3 regions of the Kitasatospora sp. NPDC096147 genome follow, and region 1 is predicted to be linked to each of the others. Evidence: predicted binding sites of a transcription regulator. Region 1 holds the regulator's gene; each other region holds the start of a gene.
The links. The regulator HrcA, encoded in region 1, represses chaperone genes, less so after heat shock. The targets are predictions, from matches to a motif close to TTNGCACTCNGNNNNNCNGAGTGCNAA.

Region 1 (10,084 bases):
CGTCACAGCCCCGGCGCGCCCCAGACCGGGAACCAGCGGTTGAGCTCCGGCTCCACCCGGAGGTCGTCGCCGAGCACTGCCTTGACCTGGAGCTCCAGGGCGTTGTCCCGGCGTTCGACGCCCCCCGGGAGCGGGGCGAAGGGGTAGAAGGTGCCGCGCTTGTAGAGGTAGACCAGGCCGAGCGGGCGGCCGGCCGGGTCGCGGAAGGAGACGAGGGAGCAGAGCAGTTGGGGGCCGAAGCCGTTCGCCTCCAGCTCGCTGTTGACCGCGTGCAGGTCGTTGACCAGCTCGGGGAGCTCCTCGGGGGCGTGCCGGGCGAGCAGCCAGGAGTAGCCGTAGGAGTCCCGGGAGGCTTCGACCGGGGTGCCGCCCCGGCCGGTGTCGGCGTCCAGCAGGGCGGTGACCTGGGCGGTCAGTTCGGTGAAGGCGCCGCCCTCGACGGCGGCGAAGCAGACCGAGCCGAGCCCGGTCGGCCGGAAGCCGGTGCCGGCCTCCAGGGTGAGGGCGGCGGAGGGCACCGCGAAGAGCTGGTCCAGGTCGGGGCGGACGGGCTTGCTGCGGCCGAAGAGCGCGTCGAGGAATCCCATGGTGCGTGCAGCCCCTTCAGCGGCCGAGATCGGCGGAGATCCGGCCGAGCTGGGCGAGTCGCTGCTCCAGCGACGGGTGGGTGGACATCAGTCGGCTCGCCGTCTCCCGGGCGCTCAGCGCGGGCGCGAAGTAGAAGGCGTTGTACGGCTGGGCCCGGCGCAGGTCCTCGGTCGGGATGGCGGAGATCTGGCCGGTCACCTTGGTCAGCGCGGAGGCCAGGGCGCTGGGCCGGCCGGTGAGTTGGGCGGCGGCCCGGTCGGCGGCCAGCTCGCGGTAGCGGGAGAGCAGCCGGGTGAGCAGGAAGCTGGCCGCGTAGACCACCATGCTGACCAGCGGGATCAGGATCATCGCGATCGCCGCGTTGTTGTCCCGGCTGCCCCGCCCGTTCAGGAAGCCGCCGTAGAGCGCGATCCGGGTGATCACCCCGGCCAGCACGCCGAGGAAGCCGGCGATGGTCATCACCGCCACGTCCCGGTGCGCCACGTGCGAGAGTTCGTGGGCCAGCACGCCCTCCAGCTCCTCCGGCTCCAGCCGCCGCAGCAGACCGGTGGTGACGCAGACCACCGCGTTCTGCGGGTTGCGTCCGGTGGCGAAGGCGTTCGGCATGTCGGTGTCGGTGACCGCCACCCGAGGCTTGGGCATGTCGGCCAGGGCGCAGAGCCGGTCGACGGTGCCGTGCAGCTGCGGGTACTCCTCGGGGGTGACCTCGCGGGCGCCCATCGCGCGCTGGGTGATCCGGTCGCTGAACCAGAACTGTGCCACGAACAGCCCGCCGGAGATCAGCACCACCAGGGGCCAGGCCCCGCGCAGCAGCACGATCAGCACCCCGGTGAAGCCCACGTAGAGCAGACCGATGACGAACATGGTGATGACCATCCGGCCCGTCAGGCCCCGGTCCGGGGCGAAGCGGGTGTGCCGACTCGATGACATGTCTGCTCCTTCTGTCCCGGTATGTTCGCTTTCGATGCTGCCACCCCGGGGCCGCCCCCGGAGCTCGCCCCAACTGGCGGAGCAATGAGGATCACCTGAGCGCCCCGTTCCTGCCGTCACCCATGGGCCTTACACTGGCTGGTACTGCCCTGGCACTCTGACGGTCTGAGTGCCAGCGGGTCCGGCCGGAGGGACGAGGGGAAGGTGGGTGCCATGTACGGCGAGCGTCCGTTGGACGACCGCAAACTCGCGGTGCTGCGCGCCATCGTCCAGGACTACGTCGGGACCGAGGAGCCGGTCGGCTCCAAGGCCCTGGTGGAGCGTCACAACCTCGGCGTCTCCCCGGCCACCGTGCGCAACGACATGGCGGCCCTGGAGGAGGACGGCTACATCCACCAGCCGCACACCAGCGCCGGCCGGATCCCCACCGACAAGGGGTACCGGCTGTTCGTCGACCGGCTGGCCGAGGTCAAGCCGATGAGCTCACCGGAGCGCCGGGCCATCCGGCACTTCCTGGACGGCGCGGTGGACCTGGACGACACGGTGGCCCGTACGGTCCGGCTGCTGGCGCAGCTGACCCGGCAGGTCGCGGTGGTCCAGTACCCCTCGCTGAGCCGCTCGACGGTCCGTCACGTCGAGCTCGTGGCGCTCGCCCCGGCCAAGGTGATGCTGGTCCTGATCACCAACACCGGCCGGGTCGAGCAGCGGATGGTGGACTGTCCGGGCGCGGTCGGCGAGACGGTCCTGGCGGACCTGCGCTCCCGGCTGAACGCCCAGGCGGTCGGCAAGCCGCTGCCCGAGGTCCCCGGCCTGCTGGAGGACCTCCCGTCCACCTTCGAACCGGCCGACCGGCCGGCTGTCTCCACCGTCCTGGCCACTTTGTTCGAGACCCTCGCGGAGCAGAACGAGGAGCGGATCATGCTGGCCGGCACGGCCAACCTGACCCGCTTCGGCCACGACTTCCCGCTCACCATCCAGCCGGTGCTGGAGGCCCTGGAGGAGCAGGTTGTCCTGCTCCGTCTCCTGGGTGAGACGGCGGACGCCGGGATGACGGTCCGGATCGGCCACGAGAACGCCTACGAGGGCCTCAATTCCACCTCGGTGGTCTCGGTCGGTTACGGTTCGGGCGATCAGAGTGTCGCGAAGCTGGGCGTGATCGGACCGACCCGGATGGACTACCCGGGCACAATGGGGGCGGTGCGAGCGGTGGCGCGGTACGTGGGCCAGATCCTGGCCGAGTCGTAGACGAGTCGTAGGACAGCTCGAAGAACAGCACTGTTCAGGACAAGTCGCAGCACTTCCAGAGGCGAAAAAGCGGAGCATTTGGTGGCCACGGACTACTACGCGGTACTCGGCGTCCGACGGGATGCGGGGCAGGACGAGATCAAGAAGGCGTTCCGGCGCCTCGCCCGTGAACTGCACCCGGACGTCAACCCGGACCCGAAGACCCAGGAGCGGTTCAAGGAGATCAACGCCGCTTACGAGGTGCTCTCCGATCCGGCGAAGCGTCAGGTCTACGACCTCGGCGGCGACCCGCTCTCGCCGAACGGCGGCGGGGCCGGCGGCTTCGGAGCCGGCGCGGCGGGCTTCGGCTTCTCCGACATCATGGACGCGTTCTTCGGCGCGGCCTCCGGTCAGCGCGGCCCGCGCTCGCGCACCCGGCGCGGCCAGGACGCGATGATCCGGCTGGAGATCACCCTGGAGGAGGCCGCCTTCGGCACCACCAAGGAACTCCAGGTCGACACCGCCGTCACCTGCACCACCTGCAACGGCGAGGGCGCGGCCCCCGGCACCTCGGCGCAGACCTGTGACATGTGCCGCGGCAAGGGCGAGGTGTCCCAGGTCACCCGGTCCTTCCTGGGCCAGGTCATGACCTCCCGCCCCTGCCCGCAGTGCCAGGGCTTCGGCACCGTGGTGCCGACCCCGTGCCCGGAGTGCGCCGGCGACGGCCGGGTCCGGGCCCGCCGCACCCTGACGGTCAAGATCCCGGCCGGTGTGGACAACGGCACCCGGATCCAGCTGGCCGGCGAGGGCGAGGTCGGCCCCGGCGGCGGCCCCGCCGGTGACCTCTACGTCGAGATCGCCGAGACCGCCCACCCGACCTTCCAGCGGCGCGGCGACGACCTGCACTGCACCGTCACCATCCCGATGACGGCCGCCGCGCTCGGTACCCAGGTGCCGCTGCAGACGCTGGACGGCCTGGAGGAGGTCGACATCCGGCCCGGCACCCAGTCCGGCCAGTCGATCCCGCTGCACGGACGGGGCGTCACCCACCTGCGCGGCGGTGGCCGGGGCGACTTGATAGTGCATGTCGAGGTGCAGACCCCGACCAAGCTCGACCCGGAGCAGGAGGACCTGCTCCGGCGGCTCGCCGTGCTGCGCGGCGAGGAGCGGCCGTCGGGCCAGTTCGCACCGGGGCAGCAGGGCCTGTTCTCCCGCCTCAAGGACGCGTTCAACGGTCGCTGAGCAGCGACCTGACGAGGAGTAGCACCACATGACCGCCCCCGTGTTCGTCGTGGAGTCCGCACTGCTCGCCGGGGCCGCCCCCGGCTCGGTGGTCCGGCTGGACGGGCCCGAGGGGCGGCACGCGGCTGCGGTCAAGCGGCTGGAGCCGGGCGAGGCCGTCACCCTGGCGGACGGCCTCGGCCTCGGGGTGGAGGGCGCCGTCCGGGCCGTGCACGGCAAGGACGCGCTCGACGTCGAGGTGCTGGCGGTCCGTCAGGAGGCGGAGCCGGCCCCCCGGATCGTGGTGGTCCAGGCGCTGCCCAAGGGCGACCGGGGCGAGCTCGCGGTCGAGACCATGACCGAGGTCGGGGTGGACGTGGTGATCCCCTGGGCCGCCTCCCGCTGCATCACCCAGTGGAAGGGCGACCGGGGCGCCAAGGCGCTCGCCAAGTGGCGCTCCACCGCCCGGGAGGCGGGCAAGCAGTCCCGCCGGCTGCGCTTCCCCGAGGTCCGTGACCTCATGACCACCCGTCAGCTGGCCCCGCTGCTCGCCGCCGCCGCCTTCGCCGCCGTGCTGCACGAGGAGGGCTCCGAACCGCTGGCCACCGCCGCCCTCCCGGCCACCGGTGACCTGGTGCTGGTGGTCGGCCCCGAGGGCGGCGTCTCCCCGGAGGAGCTGGCCGCCTTCGCCGAGGCCGGGGCCAAGCCGCACCGCCTCGGCCCCTCGGTGCTGCGCACCTCCACCGCCGGAGTGGCGGCCGGCGCCCTCCTGCTCGGGCGCACCGGCCGCTGGACCTGAGCCCGTCCGTTCCGCGCACCGGCCGCCGGACCTGAGTCCGTCCGTGCCGTGCACCGGTTGCTGGACGTGAGCCCGTCCGTTCCGCGCACCGGCCGCCGGCCCCGACCGGGCCTCCCTCACCCCCGAGGGTTCGCTGTCGAAGAAACGCATGGTCCCCGGCCCGCCCCCTGCATAGGGTGGCCGCCGTGACGACCTCTGCCGGCGCCTACCTGCGCCACCCCCACCTGCACGGCGACCTGGTCACCTTCGTCGCCGAGGACGACGTCTGGCTGGCCCCGATCGAGGGCGGCCGGGCCTGGCCGCTGACGGCCGATCAGGTGCCGGTCAGCCATCCACGGTTCTCGCCGGACGGCCGGTACGTCGCCTGGACCTCCACCCGGGACGGCGCGGCCGAGGTCCACCTGGCCCCGGCCGACGGCGGTCCGTCCCGGCGGCTGACGTACTGGGGCGCCGGCCGGACCAGGCTGCGTGGCTGGACCGCCGACGGCCGTCCGGTCGCGGTGACCTCCGCCGGGCAGGAGACGATCCGCCGCACCTGGGCCTTCGCGGTCCCGCTGGACGGCGGCGAGCCGGAGCGGCTGCCGTACGGGCCGATCGGCGGGCTGGCCGAGGAGCCGGGCGGTTCCCGGACGCTGCTGCTGGCCCCGCTCGGCACCGAGCCGTCCCACTGGAAGCGCTACCGGGGCGGCACCGCCGGGAAGCTCTGGATCGGCGAGCGCGGCGGCGAGTTCACCCGGGTGCACACCGAGCTGGACGGCCGGGGGAACATCGACTCGCCGCTCTGGGTCGGCGACCGGATCGCCTTCCTCTCCGACCACGAGGGCAGCGGGCAGCTCTGGTCCAGCCTCCCGGACGGCTCCGACCTGCGCCGGCACACCGCCGACCGGGACGGCTTCTACGCCCGCAACGCCACCACCGACGGCACCCGGGTGGTCTGGCACAGCGCGGGTGACCTGTGGATCCTGGACGACCTGACCGGCGCCGAGCCGCGCCTGCTGGACGTCCGCCCGGCCGGCCCCCGGGCCGGCCGCCGCCCCCGCCCGGTGCACGCCGCCGGGCAGTTGGAGACCGTCGCGCCGGACCGCACCGGACGGGCCAGCGCCGTGGTGGTGCGCGGTGCGGTGCACTGGCTGACCCACCAGGAGGGCCCGGCCCGGGTGCTGGACGAGACCCCGGGCGTCCGGAACCGGCTGGCCCGGGTGGTGCCCGGCGCGGTCGCCCCCGAGGGCGCGGACGGTGCGGACGGCGCCAAGGGCCCGCAAGGCGCGGTCTGGATCACCGACGCCCAGGGCGACGACGCCCTGGTGCACGCCCCCGACGTGCTGGGCGCCGAGCGCCGGGTGCTGGCCGCCGGGCAGCTGGGCCGGGTGCTGGCGCTGGCGGTCGCCCCGGACGGCGGCAGCCTGGCGCTGGCCGTGCACGACGGCCGGGTGCTCCACCTGGTGCTGGCCGACGGCACCCTGCACGAGCTGGCCCGCAGCGGCCAGGGCGAGGTCACCGGTCTGGTCTTTTCGCCGGACTCCCGTCACCTGGCCTGGTCGCAGCCGGCCCTCGGTGCCGAGGCCCTGCGGCAGATCGTGCTGGCCGATCTGACGGACCGTTCGGTGGTCGAGGTCACCCCGCAGCGCTTCGTCGACTACGCGCCCGCCTTCACCGCCGACGGGAAGCACCTGGCCTTCCTCTCGGTCCGCAACTTCGACCCGGTCTACGACGCGCACGTCTTCGACCTGTCCTTCCCGACCGGTGCCCGCCCGTACCTGGTGACGCTGGCCGCCGACACCCCGTCCCCCTTCGGCCCGCAGCGGGCCGGCCGCTCGCTCACCGGCGAGGACGACGAGTCGCCGAAGAAGGACGGGCCGAAGAAGGACGGGCCGGCGAAGGAGACCACGGAGGGGAGCCCGGAGGACGGCGCCGCCGGCGCGGCGGAGGAGGCTGCCGGGGACGAGGCGGAGAAGGCTCCGCGCACCACCGTCGACCTGGCCGGGATCGCCGACCGGATCATCCCGTTCCCGGTCGAGGGCGGCCAGTTCGGCGCCCTGCGCGCGGTCAAGGACGGCGTGCTCTGGACCCGCTACCCGCTGCTCGGCATGCTCGGCGACAACGCCGCCTCGCTCGAGGACGACGAGGCCCGCCCGGTGCTGGAGCGCTTCGACTTCAAGAAGCGCCGGGCCGAGGAGCTGGTCTCCGAGCTGGACGGCTTCGCGCTCAGCGGGGACGCCGGCCGGGTGGTGGTCTTCGACCAGGGCACCGTCCGGGTGGTGCCGGCCGACCACAAGGCGGGCGAGGACGACGACCTGACGGTGGATCTGGACCGGCTCCGGATCACCGTGGACCCGGCGGCCGAGTGGCGGCAGATGTTCGACGAGAACGGCCGCCTGATGCGGGACAACTTCTGGCGGGCCGATCTCGGCGGCACCGACTGGGCCGGGGTGCTGGACCGCTACCGCCCGCTGGTGGACCGGCTCGGCAGCCACGACGACCTGGTGGACCTGCTCTACGAGACCGTCGCCGAGCTCGGCACCTCGCACGCCTACGTGATCCCGCCCGGCCGGGGCACCGAGGCGGCCCGCCGTCAGGGCCTGCTCGGCGCCGACCTGGTGAAGGACGGTCAGGACTGGAAGGTGGCCCGGGTGCTCCCCGGCGAGTCCTCCGACCCGCGCGCCCGCTCCCCGCTGAACGCCCCGGGGGCGGCCGTCCGGGCCGGCGACGCACTGCTCGCGGTGAACGGCCGACCGGTCGATCCGGTGACCGGCCCGGCCCCGCTGCTGGCCGGCACGGCGGGCCAGCCGGTGGAGCTCACCGTCCGGGCGCCCGACGGCACCGAGCGCCACCCGGTGGTGGTGCCGCTGGCCGACGAGGAGGCGCTGCGCTACCACGACTGGGTAGCCGGCCGGCGGGCCGCCGTCCGCGCGCTCTCCGACGGGCGGCTCGGCTACCTGCACGTCCCGGACATGCAGGTCGGCGGCTGGGCCCAGATCCACCGCGACCTGCGGGTCGAGATGGCCAAGGAGGGCGTGATCGTGGACCTCCGGGAGAACCGGGGCGGCCACACCTCCCAGCTGATCATCGAGAAGCTCAACCGCCGGGTGGTCGGCTGGGACTTCGCCCGCGACCTGGCCGTCCCCTCCCCGTACCCGCAGGACGCCCCGCGCGGCCCGGTGGTGGCGCTGGCCGACGAGTTCTCCGGCTCGGACGGCGACATCGTCAACGCGGCGATCCAGGCGCTCGGCATCGGCCCGGTGGTCGGCACCCGCACCTGGGGCGGCGTGATCGGCATCGACAGCCGCTACTCCCTGGTGGACGGCACCGCCGTCACCCAGCCCAAGTACGCCTTCTGGCTGGAGGGTTACGGCTGGGGCGTGGAGAACCACGGCGTCGACCCGGACGTCGAGGTGCCGATCGCCCCGCACGACTGGGCGGCCGGCCGGGACCCGCAGCTGGCCGAGGGCGTCCGCCTGGCGCTCGCCGCGCTGGCCGAACGCCCGGCGGCGAAGGCCCCGGAGCTGCCCGAACTGCCCTAGTGCCGCTGGTCCCCGGTCCGGCGGGCGCGCCGGACCAGGAACAGCACCAGGCCGACGACCAGCAGCAGCGGCAGCAGGAGCAGCAGCACCAGCGCCCCGCCGAGGCCGCCGAAGGAGGACTTCTTCTTCTTGGCCTTGGCGGGCTGCTTGCTGACCACCAGCGGCGTCGGAGCGGCGTTCGGCGTCTTGGAGAGCCCGACCGAGGGGCTCGGGGTGGCATCAGGGGACGAGGTCGTGCCGGAGCCGGTGGTCGGGCGGGGGAGCGTGTTCGTCCCGGTGGTGGTGCCGCCCACGCCGGTGCTGCCGGTGCTCCCGCTGCCGCCGTCGGTCGAACCGCCGGTGCCGGCCGTCGGTTTGGAGACCCCGCCACTGGTGGAGGAGCCGCCCGTGGAAGAGCTGCCCGTGGAGGAGCTGCCCGTGGTGGTCTTGCTCTTCGAGCCGCCGCTGCTGCTACCGCCGCTGCTGCTCTTCGAACCGCTGCTGCCACCGGTCCTGGCCTCGGCGGGCACGGCGGCGGCTCCGGCCAGCAGCACCCCGATCAGGGCGGCGGCACTCAAAGGACCTGGTAGGCGGCGCATCTGACGCTCCGTGGCGGAGGGGCGGTGGACGGCCGGGAAACCTACCACAGGCCCCCACCGGGCGGGCAGCCCTCGGCTAGGCTGCGACCCGTATCCCACAGCGATCAGCGAGGAGACCGAGATGGCCGGCGAGCCGCAGTCCGACTGCCTGTTCTGCAAGATCGTGGCAGGGGAGATCCCGGCCACCGTGGTCCGCAAGACCGAGCGCACGCTCGCCTTCCGGGACATCAACCCGCAGGCGCCCACCCACGTGCTGGTGATCCCGCACGCGCACTACCCGAACGCGGCCGCGCTCGCCGAGGCCGAGCCGGAGGTGGCCGGCGAGCTGCTGGCCGAGGCCGGCCGGGTGGCCGCCGACGAGGGCCTCTCCGACTACCGCCTGATCTTCAACACCGGGGCCGGCGCGGGCCAGACCGTCTTCCACGCGCACGTGCACGTGCTCGGCGGCCGGCAGCTGCACGAGGGCCTGGTCTGATCCGGTGTCCCAGCGCGAGCTCGTCGTCCTCGGCACCGCCAGCCAGGTGCCGACCCGGCACCGCAACCACAACGGCTACCTGCTCCGCTGGGACGGCGAGGGCCTGCTGTTCGACCCCGGCGAGGGGACGCAGCGTCAGATGCTGCACGCCGGGGTCTCGGCCACCCAGCTGACCAGGCTCTGCGTCACGCACTTCCACGGCGACCACTCGCTCGGCCTGGCCGGGGTGATCCAGCGGATCAACCTCGACCGGGTGCCGCACCCGGTGGACGCCTACTACCCGGCCGGCGGCCAGGTCTTCTTCGACCGGCTCCGGCACGCCACCGCCTTCCACGAGACCGCCGAGCTGCGCCCGCACCCGATCGAGGAGCCCGGCCCGCTGGACGCCCCGGGTGCCGCCTTCGCGCTGAGCGCCGTCCGGCTCTCGCACCCGGTGGAATCCTTCGGCTACCGGCTGGTCGAGCCGGACTCGACCCGGCTGATCCCGGCCCGGCTCCGGGAACTCGGCATCGCCGGCCCGGAGGTCGGCCGCCTCCAGCGGGACGGCGCGGTGCAGGTCGGCGGCCGGGTGGTCACCCTGGCCGAGGTGAGCGAGCCCCGCCCCGGCCAGAAGTTCGCCTTCGTGATGGACACCCGGCTCTGCCCCGGCGTCGGCGAACTCGCGGACGGCGCCGACCTGTTGGTGATCGAGGCGACCTTCCTGGAGTCCGAGGCCCATCTCGCCGAGGAGCACGGCCACCTGACCGCC
Region 2 (10,084 bases), on a different contig from region 1:
AGAGACCCTCCAGGTTCAGCACCCCCAGACCGCCGAGCTCGCCGATGGCGATCGCCTGCGCGGGCGAGACCACGCTGTCCATCGGAGCGGCCAGGAACGGCAGCTCGAACCGGTAGGCGTCGATCTGCCAGGCGATCGAGACCTCCTTCGGGTCCCGCGTACGACGGCTGGGGACGACGGCGATGTCGTCGAAGGAGTACGCCCGCCGGCCGCGCTTGCCTCGCCCGATCTCGATCTCAGTCACTTCGAGCCCTTCCTGCACATGCTTTGCTGGTCGCCCCAGTATCCCGCACCGAGCCGCACCGGCGCGCAAGCGTCCGAAAGGGCGCCGCAGCGCACACGCCGAGGGGCGCGGGGTGCCGCGCGGCCCGGACGACGGCGGCACCGGCGACCGAGGCTCCGTGAGCCGGTCGCCGGTGCCGCCGTCACCCTGCGCGCAGTCCCTCGCGCCCCCGGGGCCGCGCTGACCTGCCGTACGTCGGAGGGACCGTCAGCGGCCGTGGTAGTTCGGCGCCTCGACGGTCATCTGGATGTCGTGCGGGTGGCTCTCCTTGAGGCCCGCCGAGGTGATCCGGACGAACCGGCCCTTGGACTCCATCTCGGCCACGGTCGCCGCGCCGACGTAGCCCATGGTCTGCCGCAGGCCGCCGACCAGCTGGAACAGCACGGCGGAGAGCGGGCCCCGGTACGGCACCTGGCCCTCGATGCCCTCGGCGATCAGCTTCTCGTCGGAGGAGACGTCGGCCTGGAAGTAGCGGTCCTTGGAGAAGGACTTGGCCTGGCCGCGCGACTGCATCGCACCCAGCGAGCCCATGCCGCGGTAGGACTTGAACTGCTTGCCGTTGATGAAGAGCAGCTCGCCCGGCGACTCCTCGCAGCCCGCCAGCAGCGAGCCGAGCATCACGGTGTCGGCACCGGCCGCCAGCGCCTTGCCGATGTCACCGGAGTACTGCAGGCCGCCGTCGCCGATCACCGGCACGCCGGCCGCCTGACAGGCCAGCGCGGCCTCGTAGATCGCCGTGACCTGCGGGACGCCGATGCCGGCCACCACGCGGGTGGTGCAGATCGAGCCCGGGCCCACGCCGACCTTGACGCCGTCCACGCCCGCGTCGATCAGCGCCTGGGCACCGTCCCGGGTGGCGACGTTGCCGCCGACCACGTCGACGCCCACCGCCGACTTGATCTTCGAGATCCAGGACAGCGCGTTGTGGCTGTGCCCGTGCGAGGTGTCCACCACCAGGAAGTCCACGCCCGCGCCGACCAGTGCCTGCGCCCGGTCGAAGGCCTCGGAGGAGGCGCCCACGGCCGCACCGACCAGCAGCCGGCCCTCGGAGTCCTTGGCGGCGTTCGGGTACTGCTCGGCCTTGACGAAGTCCTTGACGGTGATGAGGCCCTTGATCCGGCCCTCGTCGTCGACCAGCGGCAGCTTCTCGATCTTGTGCCGGCGGAGCAGCGCCATCGCGTCCGTCCCGCTGATGCCGACCTTGCCGGTGATCAGCGGCATCGGGGTCATGATCTCGCGGACCTTGCGGCTGCGGTCCGACTCGAAGGCCATGTCGCGGTTGGTGACGATGCCGAGCAGCTTGCCCGTCTCGTCCGCGATCGGCACGCCCGAGATGCGGAACTTCGCGCAGAGCGCGTCCGCCTCGGCCAGCGTGGTCTCCGGGCCGACCGTGATCGGGTCGGTGACCATGCCGGACTCGGAGCGCTTCACCAGGTCGACCTGGTTGACCTGGTCCTCGACCGAGAGGTTGCGGTGCAGCACGCCGACGCCGCCCTGACGGGCCATCGCGATCGCCATCCGGGACTCGGTGACCTTGTCCATCGCGGCGGAGAGCAGGGGGATGTTGACCCGGACGTTGCGGGAGACCCGGGAGGAGGTGTCCACCTGGTTCGGCATCACCTCGGAGGCCCCGGGCAGCAGCAGGACGTCGTCGTAGGTGAGACCGAGCATGGCGAACTTCTCGGGTACGCCTGCGGCGTTGTAAGACATGAGTGGGGACCTTCCATGGCGGCCGTCGTCTGATCCCGCGCTCCCCGCTGAGGGTCCGGGGGAGCACGCTGCTCTCGAACCGGCACTAGCTCAGGACCGCCAAGACACCCGAGGCTTTGGAGGAACCTCCGAGGGAACCTCGCCCACACCCGCGAAACTTTGGCGACCTGCCCAGGCGCCGATACCCCATGGTACTGGCAACCGGTATGCCGAACTCGCGCCCCCTTGACAACACCGCGCGGACCGCATCCCTTCCGGCGGCCGTCAGGAGCTCTCGTCCGCCAGTTCGGCCAGCGCCCGCAGCCGGCTGAGCGCCCGGTGCTGGGCGACCCGGACGGCCCCCGGCGACATGCCGAGCACCTCCCCGGTCTCCTCCGCCGAGAGCCCGGCCGCCACCCGCAGCAGCACCAGCTCGCGCTGGCGGGCCGGCAGGTTGGAGAGCAGCTCCTTGGCCCAGGCCGCGTCGCTGCTGAGCAGCGCCCGCTCCTCCGGGCCGAGCGCGTCGTCCGGCAGCTCCGGCAGGTCGCCGGGCGGGATCACGGTCGACCCGGGGCCGCGCATCGCGGCCCGCTGGAGGTCGGCCACCTTGTGCGCGGCGATCCCGTAGACGAAGGCCTCGAACGGCCGGCCCTCGTCCTTGTACCGGGGAAGCGCGCAGAGCACCGCGACGCAGACCTCCTGGGCCACATCGTCCACGTGGTGCCGGGCCCCGCCGGGGAGCCGGAGCAGCCGGCCCCGGCAGTAGCGGAGCGCCAGCGGGTGGACGTACGCGAGCAGGGCCTCGATGGCCGGCCCCTCACCGCGCACGGCGGCGGCCACCAGCTCACCGAGCTCGACCGCCGACGCCGCGACGGCCGGTGCCTCGGCCGGGGCGCCGGGTGGGCCACCGGCCGTGGGAGCGTCGTCGTCGCGCATCGGTCCATGGTGCCTGGTCGACCCGGAGAACGCGGCACCGCCTCCGGAGTTGTGCATCGGAACGTTATGCGTCGCCCCCACCGCCCCCGCCTCCGCCCGCTGGTCCCCGAGGTGCTCCACTGCTCCATGGTGCAGCCTCGGGACCGTAACGCCATACGTCTGAGCGAGCGTCGGCCGGCGCGGGCCGGTCAGCGGACCAGGCCCCAGCGGAAGCCGAGGGCCACCGCGTGCGCGCGGTCCGAGGCGCCGAGCTTCTTGAACAGGCGCCTGGCGTGCGTCTTCACCGTGTCCTCGGACAGGAACAGCTCGCGGCCGATCTCCGCGTTGCTCCGGCCGTGGCTCATGCCCTCCAGCACCTGGATCTCACGGGCCGTCAGGGTCGGTGCGGCCCCCATGTCCGGGCTGCGCAGCCGACGCGGGGCGAGCCGCCAGGTCGGGTCGGCCAGCGCCTGGGTGACGGTGGCCCGCAGCTCGGCGCGCGAGGCGTCCTTGTGCAGGTAGCCGCGCGCCCCGGCGGCGACCGCGAGCGCGACCCCGTCCAGGTCCTCGGCCACGGTGAGCATGATGATGCGCGCGCCCGGGTCGGCCGAGAGCAGCCGTCGGACCGTCTCCACCCCGCCCAGGCCGGGCATCCGGACATCCATCAGGACGAGATCGGAGCGGTCGGCCACCCAGCGGCGGAGGACCTCCTCACCGTTCGTCGCCGTGGTCACCCGGTCGACCCCGGGGACCGTCGCCACCGCGCGGCGAAGCGCCTCCCGGGCGAGCGGGGAATCGTCGCAGACGAGTACGGATGTCATGACCGTCGTCCTCCGCAGCTGATCCGCGTCACGTTGAGCCTCCTGGCTGGTACGAATCTCTCCGACACGGCCGAATGGCGAAGGACTTCGGTCGCCCCGCGGTCTCCCGCGATCGTTCCCGACGCCCAGCGCCCGCTAACCGCCTCCGCACTTCCAACGACCGTCACTCGAATGAGTTACGGCCTTCAGGGCCATCTCCACCACTGTACGTGGCCGACCCGTTACCGATCAGCCGCATCGCGGTGCACACGCCGCACTTTCGTGCTGCTCACGCGCTTGCCGCGCACCACCGGCGCCTTCCGAGCATCCCCCGCGCGCCCGGAGCCACCCGATCGGCGCGCCGACACGTGCCAAACCCCATGCCCCCATTTGTCCGTTTTTATAGCTTCTGTGGGGTCATTGACTGTTGTGCACCGCTGTGAGTGACTTGTCCCAGTGCTTGCCGTAAGTCATATTTCCAGGTGTCCATATCGGGTCCGGGCAGAGCAGCCGGGCGGACCGGGACACCACCCCCAGCAGTCCATGAAGGGAACAAGTGCCATGGCCGACTTCTCCCGCCTCCCCGGCCCGAACGCGGACCTCTGGGACTGGCAGCTCGCCGCCGCCTGCCGCGGCGTGGACAGCTCGCTGTTCTTCCACCCGGAGGGCGAGCGCGGAGCCGCCCGCAGCTCCCGCGAGGCCAGCGCCAAGGAGGTCTGCATGCGGTGCCCCGTACGGACCCAGTGCGCGGCCCACGCGATGGCGGTCCGCGAGCCGTACGGCGTCTGGGGCGGACTGACCGAGGACGAGCGCGAGGAGCTGATGGGGCGCTCGCGCAACCGGCTGGTCGAGGTACCGCTCACCATGCCGGCCGGCCTCCGGCACTGACGGCGCGTCACCCCGTCGCAGTAGTCGCAGAAACGTTTCTTCGAGGCGCTGGGGCACCAGTCCCCGCCCCTGGATGTCCGACGGGGTCAGCGGGCGGCGGCAGCACCGGCGAGCTGGTCCAGCATCAGCGCCACGGCCGGCACCTCGGCCAGGTCCGGCAGGGTCAGCGCGACCACCTGACGCACCGCCGCCGCCCCCGAGGCGGCCCGCACCGGCACCGTCGCCAGCCCCTCGTGCCGGGCCGCCTCCAGGGCCAGCCCCGGCAGCACCGCCACCCCCAGCCCGGCCGCCACCAGGCCGACCACCGCCGGGTAGTCGTCGGTGGCGAAGTCGATCCGGGGCTCGAAGCCGGCCCCCGCACAGAGCTCCACCAGGTGCCCCCGGCACTGCGGGCAGCCCGCGATCCACTGCTCCCCCGCCAGCTCGGCCAGCTCCACCGGCCTGCTCTCATCCCGGTCCGCCAGCGGGTGGCCGGCCGGGAGCAGGCCCACCAGCGGGTCGTCCAGCAGCGGACGCACCACCAGGTCCGACCAGTCGCTGGCCGCCTGGCTGGCCGCCGCCTCCAGGGTGGCCTCCGCCCGCGCCTGACGGGCCGTCACGTGCGGGGCCGGCACCGAGGTCACCCCCTGCGAGTCCGGGTACCGGAACGCCAGCGCCACCTCGCACTCCCCGCCGCGCAGCATCGCCAACGACTCCGGCGGCTCGGCCTCCACCAGCGACACGCGCACCCCCGGACGGGCGCCCCGCAGACGGGCGACGGCCGGCGGCACCAGGGTGGAACTGGCCGTCGGGAACGACACCAGGCGCACCCGGCCGGCCCGCAGCCCGGCGATCGCGGCGACCTCCTCCTCGGCGGCGGACAGGCCGGAGAGGATCCCGTTGGCGTGCTTCAGCAGCACCTGGCCGGCCTCGCTCAGCTGCATCCCCTTGCCGGAGCGCACCACCAGCGGGGTGTCCACCGACTTCTCCAGCGCCTTCATCTGCTGGCTGACGGCGGGCTGGGTGCAGCCCAGCTCCCGGGCGGCGGCGGAGAAGGAGCCGGTGCGGGCGACGGCGCGCAGGACGCGCAGGTGGCGGGCCTCGATCATGTCTCCGTTATAAGCGATCCTTTGGGCAAACGCCCAACTGCCCAGGTGACCACGCCAGGCCCGCGCTCCGCACCCGGAGGCCCGCCAAGCCCCGCGCTCCGGGCCCGGAGGCCCGGAGGGCCGACAGGGGCGCGGGGAACTGCGCGAGACGGAAGACACAGACCCGTCTGCCGGGTACGGAGAACCACCTGCACGTGAACATCCGCACCCGGCACACGAGTCGTCGCGTCCCCCTTCGCGCAGTTCCTCGCGCCCCTGACCGCCCTCCGGGCGGGCCAAGGGCGGCCCGAAGGAGGCCCCAGGACGACCCGGAGAGCGGCCCGGAGGGCCGATAGGGGCGCGGGGAACTGCGCGAGAAGGAAGACACAGACCCGTCTGCCGGGTACGGAGAACCACTTGCACGTGAACGTCCGCACCCGGCACACGAGTCGCTGCGTTCCCCTTCGCGCAGTTCCTCGCGCCCCCAACCGCCCTCCGGGCGGTCCGAGGGCGGTCCGAAGAGCGGTCCGAGGGCGGTCCGACGGTCGGGAACGCCGGAGGCCCGGCTCCTCCCGTGTGGGGGGAACCGGGCCTCCGGGCGGGCTGACGGTGTGTCAGTGGGAGTGCCCGTGGCCGCCGTGCGCGGCGGGCTCCTCCTCGGCCGGCTTCTCCACCACGAGGGTCTCGGTGGTGAGCAGCAGGGAGGCGATGGAGGCGGCGTTCTCCAGGGCGGAGCGGGTGACCTTGACCGGGTCGATGACGCCGGCCTTCAGCAGGTCGCCGTACTCACCGGTGGCCGCGTTGTAGCCGTGACCGGCCTCCAGCTCGGCGACCTTGTGGGTGATGACGTAGCCCTCGAGGCCCGCGTTCTGGGCGATCCAGCGCAGCGGCTCGGCGAGCGCCTTGCGGACCACCGCGACACCGGTCGCCTCGTCGCCGGAGAGGCCGAGGCCACCCTCCAGGACCTTGGCGGCGTGCACCAGCGAGGCGCCACCACCGGCGACGATGCCCTCCTCGACCGCGGCGCGGGTCGCGGAGATGGCGTCCTCCAGGCGGTGCTTGCGCTCCTTGAGCTCGACCTCGGTGGCGGCGCCGACCTTGATCACGCAGACGCCACCGGCCAGCTTGGCCAGGCGCTCCTGGAGCTTCTCGCGGTCCCAGTCCGAGTCGGTGTTGGCGATCTCGGCCTTGATCTGGGCGACGCGGCCCGCCACGGCGTCGGTGTCACCGGCGCCGTCGACGACCGTGGTGTCGTCCTTGGTGATGGTGACGCGGCGGGCGGTGCCCAGCACGTCCAGGCCGGCCTGGTCGAGCTTGAGGCCGACCTCCTCGGAGATGACGGTGGCACCGGTCAGGGTAGCCAGGTCACCGAGGATCGCCTTGCGGCGGTCGCCGAAGCCGGGGGCCTTCACCGCGACGGCGTTGAAGGTGCCGCGGATCTTGTTGACCACCAGGGTGGAGAGCGCCTCGCCGTCCACGTCCTCAGCGATGATCAGCAGCGGCTTGGAGGCGCCGCCCTGCAGGATCTTCTCCAGCAGCGGGAGCAGCTCCTGGATGGAGGAGATCTTGCCCTGGTTGATCAGGATGTACGGGTCCTCGAGGACCGCCTCCTGACGCTCCGCGTCGGTGACGAAGTACGGCGACAGGTAGCCCTTGTCGAACTGCATGCCCTCGGTGAAGTCCAGCTCCACGCCGAAGGTGTTCGACTCCTCGACGGTGATGACGCCGTCCTTGCCGACCTTGTCGATCGCCTCGGCGATCAGGTCGCCGACCTGCTGGTCCTGGGCGGACAGGGACGCGACGGCGGCCACGTCCTCCTTGCCCTCGATCTCGCGGGCGACGGAGAGCAGGTGCTCGGAGACGGCGGCGACGGCCTTGTCGATGCCCTTCTTCAGGGCGGCCGGGCCGGCACCGGCGGCGACGTTGCGCAGACCCTCGTTGACGAGCGCCTGGGCCAGCACGGTGGCGGTGGTGGTGCCGTCACCCGCGACGTCGTTGGTCTTGGTGGCCACCTCCTTGACCAGCTGCGCGCCGAGGTTCTCGTACGGGTCGTCCAGCTCGACCTCACGGGCGATGGTGACGCCGTCGTTGGTGATGGTCGGGGCGCCGAACTTCTTGTCGATGACGACGTTGCGGCCCTTGGGGCCGATGGTCACCTTCACCGTGTCGGCCAGCTTGTTGACACCGCGCTCGAGCGAGCGGCGGGCGTCCTCGTCGAACTGCAGGATCTTCGCCATGGTTCCGTTTCCTCTGGGGATCTACTGACTGCGGGAGCCAACAACCGCGCCCCGGCCGCCGTCTGACGACGAGTGACCGGGGCGGGCTGGAACGACTTACTTCTCGATGATGGCGAGAACGTCGCGGGCCGAGAGGACGAGGTACTCCTCGCCCTGGTACTTCACCTCGGTGCCGCCGTACTTCGAGTACAGGACGATGTCGCCGACCGCGACATCGAGGGGAAGGCGCTGGCCATCCTCGAAGCGACCCGGGCCGACGGCCAGGACGACGCCCTCCTGGGGCTTCTCCTTGGCGGTGTCCGGGATAACCAGGCCGGAGGCCGTGGTGGTCTCGGCGTCGAGCGGCTGGACCACGATGCGGTCCTCGAGCGGCTTGATGGCAACCTTGCTGCTGGCGGTCACGTCCGAGCTCCCCTTCGGAGATTACGGGGTTGTTCTACAGGTAGGTGGCGATGTGCACGTGCCCGCCGTCGCGGGGGTCGGACACGCTTCCATCGCGTTAGCACTCACCCGGTGGGGAGTGCCAAGGACGACCATAGGCGGCGGTTAGCACTCAGTCAACCAGAGTGCCAACGCCGCGTGGCGGCCGTGCGGCCCGCGCCGCTCCGGCGGGGCGGCTCCGCCGGAGGCCCGCAGGGCCGACAGGGGCGCGGGGAACTGCGCGGATCGCCAGGGGGAGACCCGTGCGCCGGGTACGGAGAACCACCTGCAAGTGAGCGCCCGCACCCGACACCCGGCGCACTCCTCCCGCCGCGTGCAGTCCCACGCGCCCCCCAGCGTGGCCGGCCCCCGCCCCGCCGCAGGCACCCATCGGGGCCACCGGTGCAATCCCACCGCAAGCGTCCCCCGCGCCCCGCCGAACGCGCCCGCTCACCGAGCACGGGAGAATGGCCCCGTGGAGATCGACGCGTTCAACGACCTGCTGACCGATCAGGGACAGGCCCTGCTGGCCGAGTTGCGGGAGTTCAAGCCCGGCGAGGAGCTGGCCGTCGCGACCCGGCTGCGGAAGTCGCACCCCGCCCCGCTGGTGACCGCCGCGATCGGGCAGGCGCGCCTGCGCCAGCGGGCCCGGGCGAAGTTCGGCCCGGACGCGGACGCCATGTACTTCACCCCCGACGGAGTCGAACAGGCCACCCGCCGCAGCGTCGCCGACTGGCGCGCCGAGCGCTTCGCCGCGCTCGGCGTCCGCCGCCTCGCCGACCTCTGCTGCGGGATCGGCGGCGACGCGATCGCCCTCGCCCGGGCCGGCGTGCACGTGCTGGCCGTCGACCGCGACCCGCTGACCTGCGCCGTCGCCGCCGCCAACGCCGCCGCCCTCGGCCTCACCGAACTGATCGAGGTCCGCGAGGCCGACGTCACCGAGGTCGACGTCACCGGGTACGACGCGGTCTTCACCGACCCGGCCCGCCGGACCGACCGGGGCCGGGTGTTCGATCCGGAGGCGTACTCGCCGCCGCTCTCCTGGGCCGTCGAGGCGGCCCGCCGCACCCCGTTCGGAGCGCTGAAGGTGGCCCCGGGCATCCCGCACGAGCTGGTGCCGGACGGCGCCGAGGCCGAGTGGGTGTCCGACCACGGCGAGGTGAAGGAGGCCGTCCTCTGGTTCGGGACGAACGCCACCGCCCCGCACCGGGCCACCCTGCTCCCCGGCCCGCACTCGCTGACGGGCGGTCACCTCCCGGACCCGGCAACCGGCCCGGTCGGCCGGTACCTCTACGAGCCGGACGGCGCGGTGATCCGGGCGCACCAGGTGGCCGAGGTGGCCCAGCAGGTCGAGGGCCGGCTGATCGACCCGAAGATCGCCTACGTCACCTCCGACCGCCTGCTCCCCACCCCCTACGCCCAGGCGTACGAGCTCACCGACGTGCTGCCCTACAACGCCAAGAAGCTGAAGGCGCTGCTGAAGGAGCGCCGGGTCGGCACCGTGGTGATCAAGAAGCGCGGCGTCTCCGTCACCCCCGAGGAGCTCCGCAGGCAGCTCAAGCCCAGCGGTCCGAACGAGCTCACCGTCATCCTGGCCCGCACCGACGGCGGCCCGCTGATGATGCTGGGTCAGCCCGCCGCCTGACCGCTCACGGCGCCTGGAGGTAGTCCTCCAGGCGGGCCACCGCGAAGCCCTGCTCCCCGATCCGGCGCAGCAGTTCGGCGAACATCTCGGTCATCGTCTCGCCCTTGAGGTCCTTCGGGCCCCGGAAGTGCGCCAGCACG
Region 3 (10,084 bases), on a different contig from region 1:
ACTCACTGGACGGCACCGCGTTCAAGGGCTGGGGCCTGGAGAACAGCTGGTTCATGCCGATGAAGAGGATCATCGAGGCCGGCCCGCGGAACGAGGCCTACCTCGACTTCGTCGACGCCCAGGCGGCCGGCCCTGACGGACCGTCGAACATCGAGGCGTTCACCTACCTGCCCGACACCTTCTTCGCCAACAACCGCAACGCGGCGGCCTGGAAGTGGATGCAGTACGTCTACGACCAGCGGGACGTGCAGCACGTGAACGCCTCCCAGGGCCCGAACGGCGACTACCCCGAGGTCTCCTTCACCCTGGTCGGCCAGACCGTCTCCGGCCTGCTCGGCCTGGAGCCGGACGCTCCGAACCGGAAGCTCACCACCGTCTCCCGGCTGCCCGCCGGGATGGACTGGCTCCAGGTGGACGACATCCCGGTCGGCAAGGACCGGATCGGGCTGCGCCAGGACGGGGCCAACCGCTCCACCCTGACCAACCACTCCGACAGCCGCGGGTACACCTGGGAGGCCCGGTTCACCGGCGACCACCCGAAGCTGTACGTGGACGGCGTGGCGAAGAAGGCGCAGACCAAGGTCGAGCACGGGGTGACCTACAGCTACCTCACCGTCAAGGTGGCGGCGGGGCAGACGGTCTCGGTCACCACCTGACGACCCGTCCGGGCCGGTGGGGGATCAGCCCTCCCACCGGCCCGGCGGGCCGCCCGGCTCACTCGCCGCGCAGCGCGTGCAGCTGGTCCAGGAACCACTGCTGCGGCGGCAGCGCGGTGGCCGCCGCGGCCAGGCGCTTGGTCCGGTCGGTCCGTTCGGCGGCGGGCATGGTGAGGGCCCGGTGCAGCGCCTCGGCGGTGGCGATCACGTCGTAGGGGTTCACCACCAGGGAGTCGTCGGCCAGCTCGGCGTGGGCCCCGGCCTCCCGGGAGAGGACCAGCGCGCAGCCCGCGTCGGAGACCACCGGCACCTCCTTGGCGACCAGGTTCATGCCGTCCCGGATCGGGTTCACCAGGGCCACGTCGGCCAGCCGGTAGGCGGCCAGCGAGCGCGGGAAGTCGTCGTTCACGTGCAGGATCAGCGGCTGCCAGGTCGCCGTCCCGAACTCGTCGTTGATCTCCTGGGCGGTCCGCTGCACGGCGGCGGTGTACTCGCGGTACTCCGGCAGGTCGTGCCGGGAGGGGTAGGCGAAGGCCACGTGCACCACCCGGTCCAGCCACTCGGGGCGGGTGCGCAGCAGGTGCCGGTAGGCCAGCAGGCCCCGCACGATGTTCTTGCTCAGCTCGGTGCGGTCCACCCGGACGATGGTCCGGCGGTCGCCGACCGCCTCCTTCAGGGCGGCCAACCTGGTGTCCACGTCCGGCCGGTGGGCCCGCTCGCGGAGGAAGTCGGCGTCCGCCCCCAGCCCGTGCACGCCCAGCACGGTGGTCCGCCCGGCGTGCGTGACGGTCAGGGCCTCGCGGTCCACCTCCGCGCCGAGCACGGCCTCGCAGCAGTCGGCGAAGGCCAGCGCCCAGCGTCGGGTGAGGAAGCCGGCCCGGTCCGCGCCCAGGATGCCGGCGAGCACGTCGGCCGCCACGTCGTCGGGCAGCAGCCGGTAGTACTCCGGCGGGGCCCACGGGGTGTGCGAGAAGTGACCGATCCTCAGGTCCGGGCGCAGCTCGCGGAGCAGGGCGGGGGCCAGCGAGAGGTGGTAGTCCTGCACCAGCACCGCCGCGCCGGGGGCCGCCTCGGCGGCCAGTGCCCCGGCGAAGGCCGCGTTGTAGGCCCGGTAGGACTCCCACTCGCGGCGGAAGCGGTCGTCGAAGACCGGGGCCACCGCCGTCCCGTAGAGCAGGTGGTGGACGAACCAGAGGGTGGAGTTGGCCACCCCGTTGTAGGCCCGGGCGAAGGTGCCGGGGTCGATGTCCAGCATCCGCACCGCCTGGCCGCCGACCTCGTGCCCGGCCAGGTCCAGCCGGCCGTCGGGGGCCTGCCGGGCGGCCGTGCGGTCGGCCTCGGAGAGGGCGGCGCAGACCCAGACGGCGGACGGGTCGTCGATCGCCGACAGCCCGGAGACCAGTCCGCCACCGCCTCTGCGCAGGGTGAGCGAACCGTCGTCCTCGGCGGTGAAGGACACCGGCCCCCGGTTGGAGGCCACCAGGATGGGGGCGGCCCCGGTCTGATTCGAACGTGCGGTCGCGTGATCGGCCATGTCACCAACCTTGCCTCTCACCCCCGGGGGCAAACCAGTCGGCACACGGGGCGCGCGCGGAGGCTCACCGAGGGTGGTACTCCGGGACGGTCACCATCGGCGGGCGCTCCAGCGCGCCGACCGGGTGGGTGTGCGCGGTGAACTCCCGGCCGGCCGGGTCCCGGGAGAACTGGGTGAGCAGCGGGCGCACCAGGTCCTGGCCGCTCTTCAGCCGCCCGGTCCGGTCCAGCCGCTCCAGCGCGGTCCGGTAGATGGTCGCGGCCATCCGCCCGAGCGCCTGGCCGTCCTGGTGCCGGTGGTGCCGCACCCCGACGTCCACCTGGGCCAGCGCGTCCAGCCCGGCCAGCTCCAGCGCGTCCACCAGCAGGCCGAGCTCCACCCCGTAGCCGGTGGGGAACGGCAGCCGCTCCAGCAGTGACCGGCGGGCCGCGTACTCACCGCCCAACGGCTGGACGAATCCGGCCAGTTGGGGCCAGTGCAGGTTCAGCAGCGGCCGGGCCACCAGCTCCGTCACCCGCCCGCCGCCGGCCGGCACCACCGCCCCCTCGGTCTCCAGCGGGCGGTCGTACATCGCCTTCACCAGCTCGATCGACGGGTCGGTGAGCAGCGGCCCGACGATCCCGGAGACGAAGGCCGGGTCGAACTCGCGCAGGTCGGCGTCGACGAAGCAGACGATCGCCCCGGAGGTGGCCAGCAGCGAGCGCCAGAGCACCTCGCCCTTGCCGGTCACGGCCGGCAGCCGGGGCAGCAGCTCGTCCCGGTGGACCACCCGGGCCCCGGCCGCCGCGGCCAGCTCGGCCGTCCGGTCGGCCGAGCCGGAGTCCACCACCACCAGCTCGTCCACCAGCGGCAGACGCTCCATCAGCTCGCGGCGGATCACCCGGACGATCTCGCCGACGGTCGGCTCCTCGTCCAGGGCGGGCAGCACCACGCTGATGGTGCCGGCCGGGCCGGCCGCCCGTTTGGCCGTCAGCAGGGCGTCCAGCGGCCGGTCGGCCGCCGTCCAGGAGCGCCGGCGCAGCCAGTCGGACACCTCGGGCAGCAACTCCTCGGCAGGGTCGGACGGCTGAGGCTGGTCGGGCACTGTCTCGTCTCCTCGCGTTTCGCATCTCGTACAGCGGACGGCGGGTCACCGCTCGGGCGCCTTCGGATACAGTCTTCGTACTGCGGTCAGACCTTCGCACGTCGGGGTCGGCCGGAGCGCAGGACCACAACTTCACAGAGCTCATCCAGAGGGACTGAGGGAACGGCCCGTTGACGTCCCGGCAACCTTCTCGCGCGATCCGGCCCATCGGCGGCCACGGCGGGACAGGTGCCAATTCCGTCCTGTGGCGCGCCCGCGTCACGGGGAAGATGAGGAGAAAGGTCTCCGCCACCATGGCCACCGCTGTTTCCGCCGCACCCTCCGTCGACCTCGGCCCCGCCGACCGGCTGTCCTGTCGCGAGTGCGGCACCAAGTTCCCGCTCGGCCCCAGCTTCGCCTGCCTCGAGTGCTTCGGCCCGCTGGAGATCGCCTACGACTTCGGCTCCGAGGACGCGGAGGAGCTGCGCAAGCGGATCGAGGCCGGCCCGGCGTCCATCTGGCGCTACGCCCCGCTGCTGCCCGTCCCGGCCGACGTGGCCTCCAAGCCCAACCTGAACCCGGGCTGGACCCCGCTGGTGAAGGCCGACAACCTCGGCCGCGAGCTCGGCTTCACCGCCCAGCTGCACGTCAAGGACGACTCGGGGAACCCGACCCACTCCTTCAAGGACCGCGTGGTGGCCTGCGCCATCGAGGCGGCGCGCGCCTTCCACTTCACCACCCTCTCCTGCTCCTCCACCGGCAACCTGGCGGGCGCGGTGGGGGCGGCGGCGGCCCGGGCCGGCTTCAAGTCCTGCGTGTTCATCCCGCACGACCTGGAGCAGGGCAAGGTCGTGATGGCCGGCGTCTACGGCGGCGAGCTGGTCGGCATCGAGGGCAACTACGACGACGTGAACCGCTTCTGCTCCGAGCTGATCGGCGACCCGGCCGGCGAGGGCTGGGGCTTCGTCAACGTCAACCTTCGCCCCTACTACGGCGAGGGCTCCAAGACCCTGGCGTACGAGATCTGCGAGCAGCTCGGCTGGCGGCTGCCGGAGCAGATCGTCATCCCGATCGCCTCGGGCTCCCAGCTCACCAAGATCGACAAGGGTCTGCAGGAGCTCATCAAGCTCGGCCTGGTCGAGGACCGGCCCTACAAGATCTTCGGTGCCCAGGCCGAGGGCTGCTCCCCGGTCTCGGCCGCCTTCAAGGCCGGCCGCGACGTGATCAAGCCGGTCAAGCCCGACACCATCGCCAAGTCGCTGGCGATCGGCAACCCGGCCGACGGCCCGTACGTGCTGGACATCGCCCGCCGCACCGGTGGGGCGGTCGAGGACGTCACCGACGCCGAGGTGGTCGAGGCGATCAAGCTGCTGGCCCGCACCGAGGGCATCTTCGCCGAGACGGCCGGCGGGGTGACCATCGGCGTGCTGAAGAAGCTGGTCGAGACCGGGCAGCTCGACCCGGCGAAGGAGACCGTGGCGATCAACACCGGCGACGGCCTGAAGACCCTGGACGCCGTCTCCGACGCCGGGCTCACCGCCACCATCCGCCCGACCCTGGAGTCCTTCCGCGCGGCCGGCCTGGCCTCCGCCTGATCCCCCCTCAGCACCGGTTTAGGAGTACCCCCATGAGCGCCACCGTCCGCATTCCCACCATCCTGCGCACCTACACCGGCGGCGCCGCCGAGGTGGCCGCCGAGGGCGCCACCCTGGCCGCCGTGATCGCCGACCTGGACGCCAACCACCCCGGCATCGCCGCCCGGGTGCTGGACGACGCCGGCAAGCTCCGCCGGTTCGTGAACGTCTACGTCAACGACGACGACGTGCGTTTCGACGAGGGCCTGGAGACCGAGATCAAGGACGGCGCCAACATCTCGATCATTCCGGCGGTGGCCGGGGGCTGCTGAACCCGCTTCGGGAGTACGGCGACGGGCCGTCACCGCGACCGGAACGAATGATTCCGGATATCGGTGGCGGCCCGTCGCACGTCGCGGTGAATTTCCGTCAGGTCGCAGGCGGTAGAGTGCGGATGCGGATCGGATGTTTCGAATCCCGATCGGTGGTGCGGCTGAGTCGTGCACGGAGGGCCCGTCCGGCGGCTGAGACGTGGGGCGGTCGCGCTGAGACGCGAACTGTCAGGCCAGTGTCAGGAATCTGACGGAGTTTCATCCCGTTAGGTCCGCTATGTCCCGCGCGAATTGCCGCCCCTTGAGGCTTTCCTCCCGTCACATCCCTTTCGTCATACGGCGAATTCGGCGAAGTTGACCCTGTTGCAGAGGGCGTCTGTCCGGATACATTCAGCGGCGGTCGGCGCGTTCGAGTGTTGACCGCGGCTGCGCCCAGGGGGGGTTCCCTCGGGCGTGTGCCGGTACAGACCTGGGTCCGCATCCTGTGGACCCGCGAAGGGCCAGCACAGCACAAGGGGAGTTCGGAATGGCTCAGGGCACCGTCAAGTGGTTCAACGCGGAGAAGGGCTACGGCTTCATCGCGGTCGACGGTGGTGCGGACGTGTTCGTCCACTACAGCGCGATCCAGATGGACGGCTACCGCACCCTCGAGGAGGGCCAGCGGGTCGAGTTCGAGATCTCCCAGGGGCAGAAGGGCCCGCAGGCGGACATGGTCCGCGCGGCGGTCTGACCTTCCGCACCTGCGGACCTCGGCTCGGCTTCGGGCTGGCAGTCTCCACGCTTCACCGGAAGGCCCGTACGACACCCGTCGTACGGGCCTTCCGACGTCCCCGGCCGGCGCACCGGCACGGGCGCGCGTATCACGATTGGGCTTGCACTCGATACCCGAGAGTGCTAATCATTGGCGTTAGCACTCACAGCATGAGAGTGACAACGGACCGGGTCGGTGAGGCCCCCGGGAGCGGTAGGGGACGAGACCCCCGCACACCAGGGCCGTCCGTCGCGGGCGCCCTCCGGTCCGGCGCAGTCGACGTGTCCTGGAGGACCACTTCCGATGGCCAAGATCATCGCTTTTGACGAGGAAGCTCGCCGCGGACTCGAGCGCGGCATGAACCAGCTTGCCGACGCCGTCAAGGTGACGCTGGGCCCCAAGGGCCGCAACGTCGTCCTTGAGAAGAAGTGGGGCGCCCCCACGATCACCAACGACGGCGTCTCCATCGCCAAGGAGATCGAGCTCGAGGACCCGTACGAGAAGATCGGCGCGGAGCTCGTCAAGGAGGTCGCCAAGAAGACCGACGACGTCGCGGGTGACGGCACCACCACCGCCACCGTGCTGGCCCAGGCGCTCGTCCGCGAGGGTCTGCGCAACGTCGCCGCCGGCGCCAACCCGATGGCCCTCAAGCGCGGCATCGAGAAGGCCGTCGCGGCCGTCTCCGACCAGCTGCTGGCCCAGGCCAAGGACGTGGAGACCAAGGAGCAGATCGCCTCCACCGCCTCCATCTCGGCCGCCGACACCCAGATCGGCGAGCTCATCGCCGAGGCGATGGACAAGGTCGGCAAGGAAGGCGTCATCACCGTCGAGGAGAGCAACACCTTCGGTCTGGAGCTCGAGCTCACCGAGGGCATGCGCTTCGACAAGGGCTACATCTCGGCCTACTTCGCCACCGACCTGGAGCGCATGGAGTCCTCCTTCGAGGACCCGTACATCCTGATCGCCAACTCCAAGATCGGCTCGGTCAAGGACCTGCTGCCGCTGCTGGAGAAGGTCATGCAGAGCGGCAAGCCGCTCGTCATCATCGCCGAGGACGTCGAGGGCGAGGCCCTGTCGACCCTGGTCGTGAACAAGATCCGCGGCACCTTCAAGTCCGTCGCCGTCAAGGCCCCGGGCTTCGGCGACCGCCGCAAGGCCATGCTCGGCGACATCGCCATCCTCACCGGTGGCACCGTGATCTCCGAGGAGGTCGGCCTCAAGCTGGAGAACGCCGGTCTCGACCTGCTGGGCACCGCCCGCAAGGTGGTCATCACCAAGGACGAGACCACCATCGTCGACGGTGGCGGCGACAGCGACCAGGTCGCCGGCCGGGTCAACCAGATCCGCGCCGAGATTGAGAACTCCGACTCGGACTACGACCGCGAGAAGCTCCAGGAGCGCCTGGCCAAGCTCGCCGGTGGCGTCGCCGTCATCAAGGCCGGTGCCGCGACCGAGGTCGAGCTCAAGGAGCGCAAGCACCGCATCGAGGACGCCGTCCGCAACGCGAAGGCCGCCGTCGAGGAGGGCATCGTCGCCGGTGGTGGCGTCGCGCTGCTGCAGGCCGGTGTCGCCTTCGACAAGCTGGAGCTGACCGGCGACGAGGCCACCGGTGCCAACATCGTGCGCGTCGCGCTCGAGGCCCCGATCAAGCAGATCGCCACCAACGCCGGCCTCGAGGGTGGCGTCGTCGTGGAGAAGGTCCGCAACCTCGAGTCCGGTTGGGGCCTGAACGCCGCGACCAACGAGTACGTCGACCTGATCGCCGCCGGCATCATCGACCCGGCCAAGGTCACCCGCTCCGCGCTGCAGAACGCCGCCTCCATCGCGGCGCTCTTCCTCACCACCGAGGCCGTCATCGCCGACAAGCCGGAGAAGGCCGCCGCGGCCGCCGGCGGCGGCATGCCGGGCGGTGACATGGACTTCTGATCCTCCCGAGGATCGGCAGCTCCGGAACGTCCGTCAGGGCGGTCTCCCCTCACCGGGGAGGCCGCCCTGCGGCGTTCTCGCTCCCGTCACTCATTCGTGCGACGCTGACCCCATGAGCGGTCTCGACGGTGGTGACGAGGACTACTTTGAGGGCGAACAGCGGGAAGGGAGTTCGCCGATGACTGCGACGGTGGTCGAGCACGGGACGCAGTGGGAGTACCTGCTGCGCACCTGGCGCGAGCTGGACGTCCCTGAGGGCTGGCGGGCCGAGGTAGAAGGAGGACGGATCCTCTTGGCACCACCACCTGGCAAGGGGCACAACTACATCGCGGGAGAGGTGCACACCGCGCTCCTGCGCTGCCTCAGCGCCGACGTCGGGGTGTACCAGACCCTCGGGACGCAGATCGCCCGCCTGCAGAAGGTCTGCGTGCCCGACCTGGTGGTCGTGGAGAAGTCGGCCCTGACCGGATCGCCGGATCCGGACGCCGACCCGGTGGACGCAGCCGACGTCCTGATGGCGGTGGAGATCACCTCCTCCGGGAACGCCCGGCACGACCGGACGAAGAAGCTCTGGGCCTACGCCCACGCGCCCGTGCCGCTCTACCTGCTGATCGACCGCTTCGACGAGCACGAGCCGACCGTCACGCTGTTCTCCAAGCCGCTCAACGGCGCCTACCAGGTGAGCGTGCGCACCCCCTTCGGCAAGCCGGTCGCGCTGCCCGGGCCGTTCGACGTGGAGTTGGCCACCGAGGGCTTCCCGCTGCCGGGCTGAGCGACAATGGGGGGATGAGCTCCCAAGACATCGAAGGCGCGCTGCACGCCGCGCGGGCGTTGATCCTGGCCGATCTGACGGCGCGTGACGTGGCCGACCCGCAGGTGGTCTCGCTGGTCGAGGAGGTGCTCACCAAGCGGCGCTGGTGGGTGGAGCAGTGGCCGGCGGGGGCCGAGTACGTGGCGGGGCTGGTGGCCCAGGACGTGCAGGACGGGCTGCTGGAGGGGTACGGGCGGTGGCCGGTGTGCCAGGGCTGTGCCGCCGACGGGGACCCGCACGCGCTGTCGGTGGAGCCGGAGTTGGGCCCCGAGCCGCACTGGGTGTGCGGCAAGGAGGGCGTGGTGGTGGCCCCGGTCGGGTCGCTGACGTGATCCTGATCGATCCGCCCTCCTGGCCGGGGCACGGGAAGCACTGGTCCCACCTGGTCAGCGACGTCTCGTACGCCGAGCTGCACGCCTTCGCGGAGCGCCTGGGCGCGCCCGCGAGGGGCTTCGAGCGGGACCACTACGACATCCCCGCGCACTGGTACGAGAAGGCGGTGGCGCTCGGCGCCGAGCCGGTCGGCAGCAAGGAGCTGGTGGCCCGGCTCACCGCCGCCGGGCTGCGCCGCCGCAAGGCGGAGGTCCGGGGCGCGCGCCCCGCCTGACGAACCTGGCCTGACGGCCCGTCGGCCGGCCTGTCGAGGGCTCTCCCGGTGCCGTCGGGCCCGAGGTTCGACGGACCTTCCCCGACCACCCCGTCGGACAGGCCCGTACTCCGGGGACAGCGGTGCTCGCCGCGCCACCCGTGCGAGGCCCGCTCCGCGGGTCGACTCCCGCCGACCGCAGCGGTCGCACCGGCTCCGCCGGCCCGCGCCCACCCGGAGGGGCCGCCCGGTGTCGTGCCCCGGGCCCCCGCAGGGCGCTGACCGGCCGTCAGTCCGGGCCGGTGGGTGGGACCGCGCCGTCGCCGGCCCGGCGGCCCGGCGTCAGCCGCCGAGCAGCAGGAGTTCGCCCGCGAGGTTGCGGCGGGCGGCGGCGTCGTAGCGGGCCACCGCCTGCGGGGTGCGGTAGAGGGCGGGCAGGTCGAGGAGCTGGCGCAGGATCGCCGCCCGGCCGGTCCGGAAGGCGTCCTCGGGGACGAAGCCGTACTCCTCCCGGACCGCCGCCGCGTAGGCCGCGTACTGCTCGGGCGTGCCGCCGAGCACCGCGAGGTCGGCGTCGCAGAGCACCTCGCCGTTGCGGTCCCCGGCCGCCGGGTGGTGCGTGACCGTCAGGCGGACCAGCCGGGCCACCTCCGCCGTCAACTCCGCCGGCAGGCCGGCCTCCTGGAGCGCCCGGACGGCCAGGGCGGCGGACCGCTCCTCGTTCTCCGAGCGGTCCGGCCGGTAGACGGCGTCGTGGAACCAGGCGGCCAGCCGCACCGCGTCCGGGTCGTCCGCGTGCCCGGCCAGTTCGTCGACCCGGTCGAGGACCGCCGTCAGGTGCGCGGTGTCGT

Region 2: the regulator HrcA is predicted to act here: its motif matches at 8,426-8,452, upstream of groES (co-chaperone GroES).
Region 3: the regulator HrcA is predicted to act here: its motif matches at 6,031-6,057, upstream of groL (chaperonin GroEL).

The regions. Positions count from the first base shown of each region.
Region 1 is NZ_JBIWFX010000003.1:633,441-643,524, reverse strand. It holds gene ACIRBX_RS13595 (hypothetical protein) at 3-587, opposite strand; gene htpX (zinc metalloprotease HtpX) at 604-1,518, opposite strand; gene hrcA (heat-inducible transcriptional repressor HrcA) at 1,732-2,763, shown strand; gene dnaJ (molecular chaperone DnaJ) at 2,845-3,984, shown strand; gene ACIRBX_RS13575 (16S rRNA (uracil(1498)-N(3))-methyltransferase) at 4,013-4,762, shown strand; gene ACIRBX_RS13570 (PDZ domain-containing protein) at 4,939-8,283, shown strand; gene ACIRBX_RS13565 (hypothetical protein) at 8,280-8,861, opposite strand; gene ACIRBX_RS13560 (histidine triad nucleotide-binding protein) at 8,983-9,336, shown strand; gene ACIRBX_RS13555 (ribonuclease Z) at 9,341-10,084, shown strand, end outside.
Region 2 is NZ_JBIWFX010000012.1:203,504-213,587, forward strand. It holds gene ACIRBX_RS30125 (GuaB3 family IMP dehydrogenase-related protein) at 1-244, opposite strand, end outside; gene guaB (IMP dehydrogenase) at 491-1,993, opposite strand; gene shbA (RNA polymerase sigma factor ShbA) at 2,258-2,908, opposite strand; gene ACIRBX_RS30140 (response regulator transcription factor) at 3,097-3,708, opposite strand; gene ACIRBX_RS30145 (WhiB family transcriptional regulator) at 4,249-4,575, shown strand; gene ACIRBX_RS30150 (LysR family transcriptional regulator) at 4,662-5,663, opposite strand; gene groL (chaperonin GroEL) at 6,257-7,879, opposite strand; gene groES (co-chaperone GroES) at 7,976-8,281, opposite strand; gene ACIRBX_RS30165 (methyltransferase domain-containing protein) at 8,775-9,944, shown strand; gene ACIRBX_RS30170 (polysaccharide deacetylase family protein) at 9,949-10,084, opposite strand, start outside.
Region 3 is NZ_JBIWFX010000014.1:86,788-96,871, forward strand. It holds gene ACIRBX_RS31610 (hypothetical protein) at 1-656, shown strand, start outside; gene ACIRBX_RS31615 (trehalose-6-phosphate synthase) at 715-2,190, opposite strand; gene ACIRBX_RS31620 (glucosyl-3-phosphoglycerate synthase) at 2,255-3,235, opposite strand; SAM riboswitch class I at 3,413-3,550, shown strand; gene thrC (threonine synthase) at 3,568-4,848, shown strand; gene ACIRBX_RS31630 (ubiquitin-like small modifier protein 1) at 4,881-5,159, shown strand; gene ACIRBX_RS31635 (cold-shock protein) at 5,686-5,889, shown strand; gene groL (chaperonin GroEL) at 6,214-7,836, shown strand; gene ACIRBX_RS31645 (Uma2 family endonuclease) at 8,015-8,608, shown strand; gene ACIRBX_RS31650 (hypothetical protein) at 8,623-8,979, shown strand; gene ACIRBX_RS31655 (DUF4031 domain-containing protein) at 8,976-9,254, shown strand; gene ACIRBX_RS31660 (hypothetical protein) at 9,576-10,084, opposite strand, start outside.